3 regions of the Shewanella sp. KJ2020 genome follow, and region 2 is predicted to be linked to each of the others. Evidence: predicted binding sites of a transcription regulator. Region 2 holds the regulator's gene; each other region holds the start of a gene.
What was found. The regulator sigma-54, encoded in region 2, starts transcription at its own class of promoters, with help from an activator protein. The targets are predictions, from matches to a motif close to GTTGGCACGNNNNTNGNNT.

Region 1: glnA (glutamate--ammonia ligase) is a predicted target of sigma-54. The motif match lies at 1,491-1,509, and genes of this name have one in related genera.
Region 3: flgB (flagellar basal body rod protein FlgB) is a predicted target of sigma-54. The motif match lies at 2,323-2,341, and genes of this name have one in related genera.

What each region holds. Positions count from the first base shown of each region.
Region 1 covers NZ_JAKUKD010000018.1:45,283-49,580, forward strand. The annotation lists gene typA (translational GTPase TypA) at 1-921, opposite strand, end outside; gene glnA (glutamate--ammonia ligase) at 1,597-3,006, shown strand; gene MJO46_RS11230 (DUF4382 domain-containing protein) at 3,153-4,121, opposite strand.
Region 2 covers NZ_JAKUKD010000014.1:14,558-18,855, forward strand. The annotation lists gene lptA (lipopolysaccharide transport periplasmic protein LptA) at 1-368, shown strand, start outside; gene lptB (LPS export ABC transporter ATP-binding protein) at 365-1,096, shown strand; gene MJO46_RS08755 (RNA polymerase factor sigma-54) at 1,204-2,679, shown strand; gene hpf (ribosome hibernation promoting factor) at 2,708-2,995, shown strand; gene ptsN (PTS IIA-like nitrogen regulatory protein PtsN) at 2,998-3,441, shown strand; gene rapZ (RNase adapter RapZ) at 3,438-4,292, shown strand; gene MJO46_RS08775 (HPr family phosphocarrier protein) at 4,279-4,298, shown strand, end outside.
Region 3 covers NZ_JAKUKD010000032.1:146,035-150,332, forward strand. The annotation lists gene flgA (flagellar basal body P-ring formation chaperone FlgA) at 1-159, opposite strand, end outside; gene MJO46_RS18575 (chemotaxis protein CheV) at 365-1,285, shown strand; gene MJO46_RS18580 (protein-glutamate O-methyltransferase CheR) at 1,391-2,230, shown strand; gene flgB (flagellar basal body rod protein FlgB) at 2,375-2,779, shown strand; gene flgC (flagellar basal body rod protein FlgC) at 2,782-3,198, shown strand; gene flgD (flagellar hook assembly protein FlgD) at 3,223-3,987, shown strand; gene flgE (flagellar hook protein FlgE) at 4,055-4,298, shown strand, end outside.

The DNA.
Region 1 (4,298 bases), on a different contig from region 2:
CAGTGTAGGCTCATCAACTGACAGGGGCGGCATGGCTTCAACACTACCAGCTGCACACACAGTGTCAGAAATCTTAAGCTCACCTAAACCTGTAATCGCAACGATATCGCCTGCATTAGCAACTTCAACTTCGGTACGCTCTAAGCCCATGTAACCTAATACTTGGCCCATTTTACCGTTACGCGTCTTACCATCGGCACCGATGATAGTCACTTGTTGGTTAGTTTTGATGCTGCCACGGTTGATACGACCCACACCGATAACACCTACATAGGAGTTGTAATCGAGTTGAGAAATTTGCATCTGGAATGCGCCATCGGCATCAGCATCTGGGAAAGAAACTTTTTCAACGATAGTTTGGAACAGTGGCGTCATATCTTCGCTGACGACATCTGGATCTAAGGTTGCAAAACCGTTTAACGCAGAGGCGTAAACGATTGGGAAATCTAATTGCTCGTCGGTCGCACCTAAGTTGTCGAACAGGTCGAATACTTGGTCGATAACCCAATCAGGGCGTGCACCTGGACGGTCAATCTTGTTAATAACAACAATTGGCTTTAGGCCTTGGGCAAACGCTTTTTTGGTTACGAAGCGAGTCTGTGGCATTGGACCATCAACGGCATCAACCAGCAATAATACTGAGTCAACCATAGATAGAACACGCTCAACCTCACCACCGAAGTCGGCGTGGCCTGGGGTATCAACGATGTTGATACGGTAATCGTTCCACTTGATGGCAGTATTCTTTGCCAGAATCGTGATCCCACGTTCCTTCTCAAGATCGTTGGAGTCCATCACCCGCTCAGTAGCTTCTCCCCGGGTTGCAAGGGTTCCTGATTGCGACAGCAACTTGTCTACCAGGGTCGTTTTGCCATGGTCAACGTGTGCAATAATGGCGATGTTACGTAAATTCTCTAGCACGGATAAACCTCTTACCATCAAACAAAAATAGGGATATTACAATATTCGTTATAGCAATCTACGTTGAGTCGCCATAAAAAAGCGTGCCATTCTACTCCAGAGCGGCCTTGGCGCACAGGATTATTTTTGAACACTTATAAAACAATTTACCTTGACGCACCAATAAGTCACCCCTTGCGATTCAATCACCAAACTCAAACGGGATAGCTATGTCAGGATCCGTGACCATAGCACCTTAAATTCGCACTGTTTTATGACAATATTAGCGCCATACACTTTTTCCTAAAAGATAAAAATTAACCACTCAAGGGCGTTCCTTATATGTTAGATTCATTGTGCTTTATCTAGGCCGACGGCCGCTAACGGGTCAATTTGATGCCATGTGGTGACGCTAACTACAAGGTTATCCAATACAATCGGCACGCAAAGAATTGATGCTCAGATTGCAGTGCGCACCAAAATGGATTGATGCACCAAAATGCAACAGATAAATGCACCATATAAGTGCGAACATAACATCAATTGAATGCCATGAAGTTTATATCCATTAATTATCAATACGTTAAATTGTTGGCATAGATATCGCTTTATAGCTCGTAAGTTTGGCTCAGGAAAATGCACTTGGGCTAAAAGATTATAAGAGGGGCATCCCTTTACCCTACCGGAGACTTGAGAATGTCAGTTGAATCAGTTTTAAAGCAACTTGAAGAATTAGAAGTTAAGTTTGTTGATTTACGTTTTACCGACACTAAAGGTAAAGAGCAGCACGTATCTATTCCTTCTCATCAGGTAGATGCTGATTTCTTCGAAGACGGCAAAATGTTTGACGGCTCTTCAATCGCTGGCTGGAAAGGCATTAACGAATCAGACATGGTGCTGATGCCAGATCCAACCACCTTTGTATTGGACCCATTCACCGAAGAAACCACTGCACTGATCCGCTGTGACATTCTCGAGCCAGGCACAATGACAGGTTACGACCGTGACCCACGTTCTATCGCTAAAAAAGCGGAAGAATACCTACGCTCTACCGGTATCGCTGACACAGTATTGATTGGCCCAGAACCCGAATTCTTTCTGTTTGACGATGTCCGTTTCGGTACTGACATGTCAGGTTGTTTCGTTAAGATCGACGCTAAAGAAGCGGCTTGGAACTCTGCCACTAGCTACGAAGGCGGCAACACAGGTCACCGTCCATTCGTGAAAGGCGGTTACTTCCCCGTTGCGCCAGTTGACTCATCACAGGACCTACGTAGTGCTATGTGTTTAGTGCTCGAAGAAATGGGCCAAGTGGTTGAAGCGCATCACCATGAAGTGGCGACAGCGGGTCAAAACGAAATCGCTACCCGTTTTAACACGCTAACTAAGAAAGCGGACGAAATCCAAATTCTGAAGTATGTAGTGCACAACATGGCTCACGCCTACGGCAAGACAGCGACTTTCATGCCTAAGCCAATCGTTGGTGACAACGGTAGCGGTATGCACGTTCACCAATCTTTATCTAAAGATGGCGTTAACCTGTTCGCAGGTGACAAATACGCAGGCCTGAGTGAAACCGCACTGTACTATATTGGTGGTATCATCAAGCACGCTCGCGCACTGAATGCTTTCACTAACCCAAGCACTAACTCTTACAAGCGTTTAGTGCCACATTTTGAAGCACCTGTTATGTTGGCCTACTCTGCCCGTAACCGCTCTGCATCAATCCGTATTCCAGTGGTACCAAGCCCTAAAGGCCGCCGTATCGAAGCACGTTTCCCTGATCCACATGCAAACCCATATTTAGGTTTTGCAGCGCTGCTGATGGCCGGTCTTGACGGTATCCAAAACAAGATCCACCCAGGCGAAGCGATGGACAAAGACTTGTACGATCTGCCTCCAGAAGAAGCGGCTGAAATCCCACAAGTGGCTACTTCATTAGAAAACGCCCTTGAACATCTGCAAGCTGACCACGAGTTCTTAACCCGTGGCGGTGTATTCAGTGAAGATTTCATCCAATCTTATATCGTACTGAAAACAGCAGAAGCTGAGCGCGTAGCACGTACAACTCACCCACTTGAGTTTGAAATGTACTACAGCCTGTAATCTTTACCTGTAAATAATCAAGCCCCGAATGATCGGGGCTTTTTTATACTTTGTGCATCTTTATTGTCATCGTTTCCCCAGTGCCTCACTACCCTTTTGTTTCATCAGTAGTCACACTAAGACACTGAACTAAAGATAGTTTTTACCTAACCTCGACCATCATGTCCATTACCACATCGATGAGTCGTTGCTTGTCCTCCTTCCTTTATGGTCACTAAACCAGCATCCTTAAATAGGCTAAATTGACTCTGATTAATATCGTCTTGAGCGGGATCATCCAAATGACCTAGGCAGGTATAACCGACACGATAGTCACCCACAGGTAAATGCCCTATAGCAAAGGACCAGTCGCCATTCCGGTCTTGGTGGATTGGAGAAACGGCAACTGGTGAGAATTTTCCATCGGTTTTATCAGGGCGTATATCTGCCATCTGCTCAATGTTGGTGGCATTGCTTGGGTAAAGATAAGCCATATGATAAAACTGACCACTAACTGGCGCGTTAGCTGCGTGAGTTATTTCGCAGTCGGCTATCCATTGTGAGTCCATTTCGCCATTCAGGTGACCCATATATCGATCATCGACCGAGTAGATCCCACTATGATTAAGCTGGAATTGGTTATCGCTAAAGTGCATTGATCGATACAGATCTATCTCCATGGTAAGAGACAAATTGTCGTGCTCATTGAGAACAAAATCATGCAGCGGAAGGTGGCCGTCTTCAACCATTAATGGCAATCGTCCATGGCCATTTTCAATCGCACAACCATCCGCCTCATCACCATTGACTAAAGTAAAGTGCACATCGTGGTAATGACCTGCGGGTAATTGTAAGTCGCTAATCACTCTACGACTTGTCATACCCTGATAATCGAGCAGGTTAAATCTATGCAACCCCATTTTATAGGTATGTACTTTGTTATGCTCATCGGTCATTACCAGTTGATCGAGTACCAAATCGACCTTACTGATCTCGCTCATTGGAGAGTCTGAAATTGCAATATTAACAGTACCGAATTTAGTGTCTGCGATGGGGTCGTTTGAACTATCTGAACCGCCACAAGCGCTAAGGAGTATTGTTGGTATTAGTAGTGGAAGCAGACTTATATGGCGCATCTTATTCACCCCTCATCAACATTAACTAGAATTTAACCAAAAATTAACCAAATGCAGGGCGCATCTTACTTCCGATCAGAATCATTTTACTGGGGTGATATCACAAAATTTAATCAACTCTCCTATTTGCTAATTTTTAGCATTCATATCCTTGTTGTGTTTCACAAATTAAACATT
Region 2 (4,298 bases):
AACAGCTGCGCGCATTTTCGGCAGAGGGTGAAAACAGTAAAATTTTGGTGGCTACGGGTAATCCTGCAACTTATACCCAAATTTTAGACGATGGTCGCCCCGCCTCCGCCAGCGCGAAAGAAATTCGCTACGAAATGGCGACTCGCACCCTAACGCTGACGGGTTCTGCTTCCCTAGATCAAGCGGGTAGCCAAGTGACGGGAAATCTCATCCGTTACAACATCACCCAGCAAAAACTGATCGCCGAAAGCACGGGCAGCGGCAATGATCGAGTGATCACTATCATCCAGCCCGAAAGCTATCAAGATGATGCCAAGCCAGAAACCCCGGCGGATAAACCTGTGAAGAAACAGCAGGATTCTAAATGACCCAGATCACCCTAAGAGCACAAAATCTGGCGAAGAGCTATAAGAGCCGCCAAGTCGTTAAGGATGTCAGCCTAACGGTCAAAACGGGTCAGGTCGTTGGCCTACTCGGCCCGAATGGTGCCGGCAAAACAACCACTTTCTACATGGTTGTCGGGCTAGTTAAAAGCGATAAGGGCCATATCTTTATCGACGATGACGATTTAACCGCCGACCCAATGCACCTGCGTGCCCGTAAAGGGATTGGTTACCTGCCACAGGAAGCCAGCATCTTTCGTAAACTCACAGTGCACGACAATATCATGGCGGTACTGCAAACCCGTAAAGAGCTAAAAGCTGAGCAGCGCGAGGAAGAATTGGAACACTTGCTCGAAGAGTTCCATATCACCCATATTCGCGATAGCCAGGGCATGTCCTTATCGGGCGGCGAACGTCGCCGCGTCGAAATTGCCCGCGCATTAGCCGCCAACCCTAAGTTTATTTTGCTCGATGAACCCTTTGCCGGCGTAGACCCTATTTCAGTTATCGATATTAAAAAAATTATCGAGCAACTTAAGAGCCGTGGGCTGGGTGTCTTGATCACCGACCACAATGTGCGCGAAACATTAGATGTATGTGAACATGCCTATATCGTGAGTCACGGAAACCTGATCGCCGAAGGCACACCCGCAGAGATCTTAGACAATCAGCAAGTTAGGGCTGTGTACTTAGGTGAACAATTCAGGCTATAGTTACTGAAATGGAGCCAATGACCATTAAATTTAACATCATCCGGCTCCCTTCATAATGATAACAAGCGACCTCATTCTAAAATAATAACCTAGGGATCAGCGGTAACATGAAAGCGTCACTCCAGCTCAAACTGGGTCAACAGTTAACTATGACGCCACAATTACAGCAGGCCATTCGTCTGTTGCAACTGTCGTCATTAGAACTGCAGCAAGAGATCCAGCAAGCCTTAGACTCTAATCCCCTTCTCGAGCTGGAAGAGGAACAATTTGACGCACCTAGCGAACGCAACCAGACCCTAGCCGATACCGATTTCAGCGAGTCCAGCACTCTGCCGCCCGAACAGGATAGCTCCACGGTCGACACGGCGGAATCTTTGACTAAAGAATCTATGCCGGACGAACTCCCCATGGATACCACTTGGGATGAAGTCTTTACCGCTTCACCGAACTCGGGTCCAGGTGGCAGTCGTGAAGACGATATGCCCTTCCAAGGTGAAACCAGCGAAGGCCTATACGAACATTTAGAATGGCAAAAGAACCTCACGCCCTTTTCTGAAACCGATTTAGCGATCGCCACCGCCATTATTGATGCCATCGACGATCAAGGTTATCTCACCCAAAGCACCGAAGATATTCTCGAAGCCATGGGCAATCCAGAAATTGAACTAGATGAAGTAGAGGCCGTGCTTAAACGCATTCAACACTTCGACCCCGTTGGCGTGGCCGCGAGGGATTTAAGCGAATGTCTGCTTATCCAGCTATCCCATTTTTCGCCCGATACACCGCATCTCGAAAATGCCCGCATGTTGATCAGAGATCATTTAGATCTGATCGCCGCCCGTGATTTTAGACTGTTAATGCGTAAGACAAGACTCAAAGAAGATGAATTAAGGGACGGCATTGCCCTGATCCAGACGCTCAACCCTCGTCCGGGTTTATTGATCACCCCAGTGGATGAAGAATATGTCATCCCCGATGTGTCAGTATCAAAGAAAAATGGCCGTTGGGTGGTGGAGCTAAACCCAGACTGCATGCCAAAAATCAATGTCAATCAGCAATATGCAGCTATGGCACGCAGCACTAAGAGCCAAGCCGATAGCCAGTTTATCCGCGGCCATCTGCAAGAGGCTAAATGGTTTATCAAGAGCTTAGAGAGCCGTAACGAGACCCTGCTCAAGGTGGCGAACTGTATCGTCCAATATCAGCAAGGTTTCTTCGAATACGGTGAAGAAGCGATGAAGCCAATGGTACTCAATGATATTGCCGAAGCCGTTGAAATGCATGAGTCCACCATTTCTCGGGTGACCACCCAAAAATACATGCATACCCCTAAGGGACTTTTTGAACTAAAATACTTCTTCTCAAGCCATGTCGGGACTGACGATGGCGGCGAGTGCTCATCCACCGCAATCAGGGCCTTCATCAAGAAACTGGTTGCCGCGGAAAACCAGAAAAAACCATTAAGCGACAGCAAGATGGCACAACTTCTGGCAGAACAGGGGATAAACGTAGCCCGCAGAACCATTGCGAAGTATCGAGAAGCTATGCTTATTCCCCCTTCTAATCAGCGTAAAAGTTTATAGCCTACAGTGGATATCGGAGGACGTTTCTATGCAAATAAACCTAAGTGGACACCATATAGAGATTACTGAATCGTTACGGGCATATGTAGAGGAAAAGTTTTCAAAACTTGAACGTCATTTCGAACAGATCAATAATGTGCACGTTGTGCTCAATGTTGAGAAAATGCAACAAATTGCCGAAGCGAGAATTAACCTCACCGGTGGTGAAGTTTTTGCAACTTCAGAGCATGCAGACATGTATGCTGCCATAGACGTCCTGATAGACAAACTTGACCGTCAGGTTATTAAACACAAAGAGAAGTTAACAAAACACTAACCATGGAACTTTGTACCATACTGCGGCCGGAGTGCACTACCTGCGCCACTCCGGGCAGTAAGAAAAAGGTACTGGAACTCATCAGTGACTTAGCCGCTGCCCAGTACCCTACCCTCTCATCTCAAGAGATATTCGAAAGCCTTGTGGCGCGCGAAAAGATGGGGAGCACAGGTATAGGTAACGGTATCGCCATTCCACATGGTCGATTAACCGATATAACACAACCCATTGCGATACTCGTAAAATGTGAGGAGCCGATAGCCTTCGATGCTATCGATAAGCAACCTGTCGATATTTTATTTGCATTGCTCGTACCTGCGGATCAATGTCAGCAGCATTTAAGCACTTTGTCCTGTATGGCCGAAAAGCTCAGCGACAAACAAGTATTGAAACAATTGCGCAAGACGCATGATGAAACGGAACTCTATCAGGTAATCACTGGATGAAACTGGTCATAGTGTCAGGGCGCTCGGGCTCAGGCAAATCTGTCGCACTAAGAGTGCTTGAAGATCTCGGCTACTATTGTGTTGATAATCTCCCCTTGCCTTTGATTGGCAGCCTGCTTGAACAGCTCAAGGGCAGTAACGATCTCGTCGCCATCAGTGTCGACGTGCGTAACCTGCCTGAGCAAGATAAAGTGCTGGTTAAACAGCTTGCCAATCTTCCCGAGGGCACGGAGCTAACCAGCTTCTTCCTCAATTCTAGCGATAAGATACTGCTTAAACGCTATAGCGAGACCCGCCGCTTACATCCTTTATCTAAGAGCCGTGTTTCACTGCAAGAAGCCATTAAGCTTGAAGGCAAACTGCTCGAACCCCTATCGCAGCAAATGGATCACTACATAGATACATCGAACTTGAATATCTATGAGTTAAGCGATCAGGTCAGGCAGATTTTGCTCGGCAGTGTCGATAAGGAATTAGTGATCAACTTCGAGTCCTTTGGTTTTAAGCACGGCATGCCCACCGAAGCCGACTTTATGTTCGATGTGCGCTTTCTGCCAAATCCCCATTGGGAACCGGAACTGCGCCCCCTCACTGGCTTAGATGAACCCGTCGCCGAGTTTTTAAATCGCCAGCCACTGGTCAATAAATTCATCTGGCAAATCGAGAACTTACTCGAAACTTGGTTACCCCACTTAGAGCGTAATAACCGTAGCTATCTGACCATAGCGATCGGCTGTACGGGTGGACAACACAGGTCGGTTTATGTCGCCGAGCAGCTCGCCAAACGTTTTAGCAATGGCAAACATAAAGTGAATGCGCGTCATCGAGAGTTGAGCCATGCCAAAGCTTGAGCGCCA
Region 3 (4,298 bases), on a different contig from region 2:
ATTCACTTTTGCATTGTCGGGTGGCGATATTTTTTCACGAATAAGGACTTTAGCTAATTCGGATATCGCCGATATGGTAGGCACAGTGGGCTCTGCCGAAGCGGTTATTGGCATTAACGTGGCGATAAGACTCAAAAAACAGACTAAATTTACTTTCATAATGAAGAGACTAGCTTGTAACGCCAGAATGCACCTATACTTTTACCAAGTTCGAAGCTGATGATACCTGTTTAACCTAGGGATCGGTGTCAGAAGTTTGACTCAGGTTCGACCGTATTTATCGATAATAAGATGTAAGCAATTAATATGCCTATACTCAAACGAGTCTTAGGGACGTACATAAACAGAGCAACAAGGCAGAGTTATGTCGAGTATTCTTGATTCAGTCAATAAACGAACCCAGCTCGTTGGTCAAAACCGTTTAGAACTTTTGTTATTTAAGTTGAATGGCCGTCAACGGTTCGGAATTAACGTGTTTAAGGTGAAAGAAGTCTTGCAGTGCCCGCCACTGACCGCTTTGCCTAAACTTAACCCCTATGTTAAAGGCGTCGCTCACATCCGTGGAACCACCATTTCAGTGATCGATTTGAGTGCTGCCACCGGTGGCCGTCCACTCGCCAATACGGAAAATTGTTTTATTATTATTTCGGAATATAACCGCAGTGTTCAGGGTTTTTTGGTCAGTTCGGTTGAGCGCATCATCAACATGAACTGGGAGGCCATCATGCCGCCGCCCCAAGGTGCGGGTCGTTACTCTTATCTAACCGCAGTGACTGAGATAGAGGGCGAACTTGTTGAAATCCTTGATGTAGAAAAGATATTAGATGAAATTTCGCCAGTCAAAACGGCGATCAGTGAGGAATTGAACGAGCAGTTAACCTTAGATAGAACACAACACTATCACATTATGGTTATCGATGATTCGGCTGTTGCCCGTAAGCAAATTATCCGTTCGCTGGAGTCATTGAATCTACAAATCGATACGGCAAAAGATGGCCGCGAAGCTTTGGACAAGTTAAAAGCCATCGCCAGTGAAATGAATAATGTGGCGGATGAGATCCCGCTGATTATTTCAGATATTGAAATGCCCGAAATGGACGGTTACACCTTAACCGCCGAAATTCGAGACGATCCTAAGCTCAAAAATATTAAAGTGGTGCTACATACCTCTTTAAGTGGGGTGTTCAACCAAGCAATGGTGCAGAAAGTGGGTGCCAATGACTTTATTGCAAAATTTAACCCCGATGAGTTAGCTGCGGCAGTGAACAAACACCTAAGTTTGTAAGTGATTGAGTATGGGTTAGTGTGTAGTTGAGCTTTACGCTATAATCTAGCCCTTATAACATGATGGTTTTGCACTGATTTTGGTGCTTGCTATAGGATCTAGGACGTGAATGTGCCAAATAAATCACTCGCTGAGGCTGAATATAATCAATTTAGGTTGTTCCTAGAACAACACAGCGGCATTGTACTGGGTGAAAATAAGCAATACCTAGTGCGCAGTCGTCTTGCTCCTTTGATGGGAAAATATAATCTTCCCTCTTTGTCTGATGTGGTGAAGCATTCAATGAAGCCAACGGAGCGCGCATTGAGGGCTGAGGTCATAGATGCAATGACAACCAACGAAACCCTATGGTTTCGTGACCGTTATCCTTTCGAATTGCTCAATAATGTGTTGTTGCCCGAATACAGTCGTTTAGGTCGCCCGCTAAAAATCTGGTCCGCAGCTTGCTCATCTGGACAAGAACCTTATTCGTTGGCTATGACGATTTTGGAATACCAGCAAAAAAAACCAGGGGCACTTGCCGGCGGCGCTACAATTCAAGCAACCGATTTATCTCCTTCTATGCTCGAGCGTTGTAAGAATGCGGAATATGATAGTCTCGCCTTAGCCCGTGGATTATCAGAGGAACGTAAGCGGCAGTTTTTTGATCCCTTGCCCTCTGGCAATATGAAGCTCAAAGACAATGTTAAGCGTTTAGTTAATTTCAGGGCCCATAACTTACTTGAAAGCTATACCTTACTGGGCAAGTTTGACATTATTTTTTGCCGCAATGTGCTGATCTACTTTGCGCCAGAGGCAAAAGCAAAAATTTTGCGGCAATTTGCTGCCGCTTTAAACCCTAAAGGGATCCTCTTCTTGGGGGCTTCGGAGTCGATTGCTGGATTAACGGACGAATTTGATATGGTCCGCTGTAATCCGGGAATTTATTATCAGAAGAAAACCTAACCTATCAATTTAATTAAAAAATTACCGACATTTGTCGGTAATTTTTTATGCCGCAGTTCACCATTATCACCATTCCCCTTGATTTTTGTTCTTTTGGCACATGAATTGCTTTGTTTCCATGAGTGACACGATGGAGGCAATTTTATGGCGATCAACTTTGACAAGGCACTGGGTGTGCATCAATTCACTTTAGGTATACGTGCAGAACGTGCCGAAGTGATTTCAAGTAATATCGCAAATGCTGATACGCCACATTATAAAGCCCGCGATGTCGATTTTTCTGCGGCAATGCAAGTCGCCCGTAGCCAACAGCAGCAGCGAAATAGCCTAGAAATTACACCGAGCGAGCAGCACTTTGGCCTCGCTGAATTGACCGGGCAGTATGTTAAGTTTCGTGTTCCTAATCAACCCGATACCGGTGATGGCAATACTGTGGATATTCAGCAAGAGCAGTCGGCATTTATGCAAAATGCCCTCGAATATCAAATGTCATTGGGTTTTCTAGACAGCAAATTTAGCGGCATGAAAAAGGCGCTGAGAGGGGATTAATCATGAGTTTATTTAGCATTTTTGATGTCGCAGGCTCTGGTATGTCGGCACAATCGGTCCGACTGAATACCACGGCGAGTAATATCGCGAACGCCGATGCCGTCTCGAGCAGCGTCGATAAAACCTACCGTTCCCGTCATCCCATTTTTGAAGCGGAAATGGCCAAAGCGCAAAGCCAACAACAATCCTCCCAAGGTGTTGCGGTAAAAGGCATTGTTGAGAGTGATAAACCCCTATTAAAAGAGTATTCGCCGGATCACCCAATGGCGGATGCCGATGGCTTTATTTATAAGCCGAATGTGAATGTCATGGAAGAAATGGCAGATATGATATCTGCTTCGCGCTCATATCAAATGAATGTTCAAGTCGCTGAAGCAGCAAAATCCATGCTGCAACAAACACTTGGGATGGGTAAATAATATGCGTTTTTTAGGAGGTAAGCTGTGAGCCTCATTAACCAACTTAACCAAGCGCCGACGACTCAAACTAAGAGTCAGTCGAATACTGTGACGCCAAATACGACGACCAGTTCAACGGGTAATCCATTTTTGGATGGCATTCGTTTACCTAAAGAATCGATTGTCCCAGAGGCGAAAAGCCAGCAATTAAGCCAAGATGATTTCTTCTCGTTACTCAGTCAGCAATTGTCTATGCAGGATCCTTTCAAGCCCGTAGACAATGACCAGATGATTGCGCAAATGGCCTCTTTCTCCACTGTGGACGGTATTTCGAAATTAAATGATGAAATTGTCAATTTAAACAGTGTGATGACATCTAGCCAAGCTTTGCAGGCCTCAGGACTTGTGGGACGTAAAGTACTGATCCCAACGGATACTGGCAATATTTCAGCTGAGAGCCCAACGTTGAAAGGTGTGATCAGTACTCCCGATAAAATTCCGGTGATCAACGTCCGCGTTGAGGATGAAAAAGGGCAGGTTGTTAGCACCTTTACTGTGGATGGCAGTGAAGGCGGTAACGTGGCGGTGAATTGGGATGGATTAGATAAAAATGGTCAGCCTGTCGCGGCGGGGAATTACTCGATTAAAGCCAGTGGCTTAGTCGACGGAGAATCACAGGATTTAGCGGTTTCGACATACGCCCATGTGACCAGTGTTTCCCTTGGTACCGCTAGCACAGGGGCGATTTTAAACCTGAGGGGCGGTATGGGGATCAAGTTGTCTGATGTGTTAGCCGTGTCTGAAACTTAAAATCGTCAGAATTTGAATTGGGCGTTAGTCGTCCGCAATTGAATTGAGTCAAATGTAGAGGTGAATTATGTCGTTTAACATTGCATTGAGTGGCATTTCCGCCGCGCAGAAAGATTTAAACACTACGGCGAACAACATTGCCAACGCGAATACCATTGGCTTTAAGGAGTCACGCGCTGAATTTGCGGATGTTTACGCTAATTCGATTTTTTCCAACTCAAAGACGGCTGTCGGTGGCGGTGTGGCGACGAGCCAAGTCGCGCAGCAATTCCATCAAGGTAGTCTGCAGTTGACCAATAACTCCTTAGATT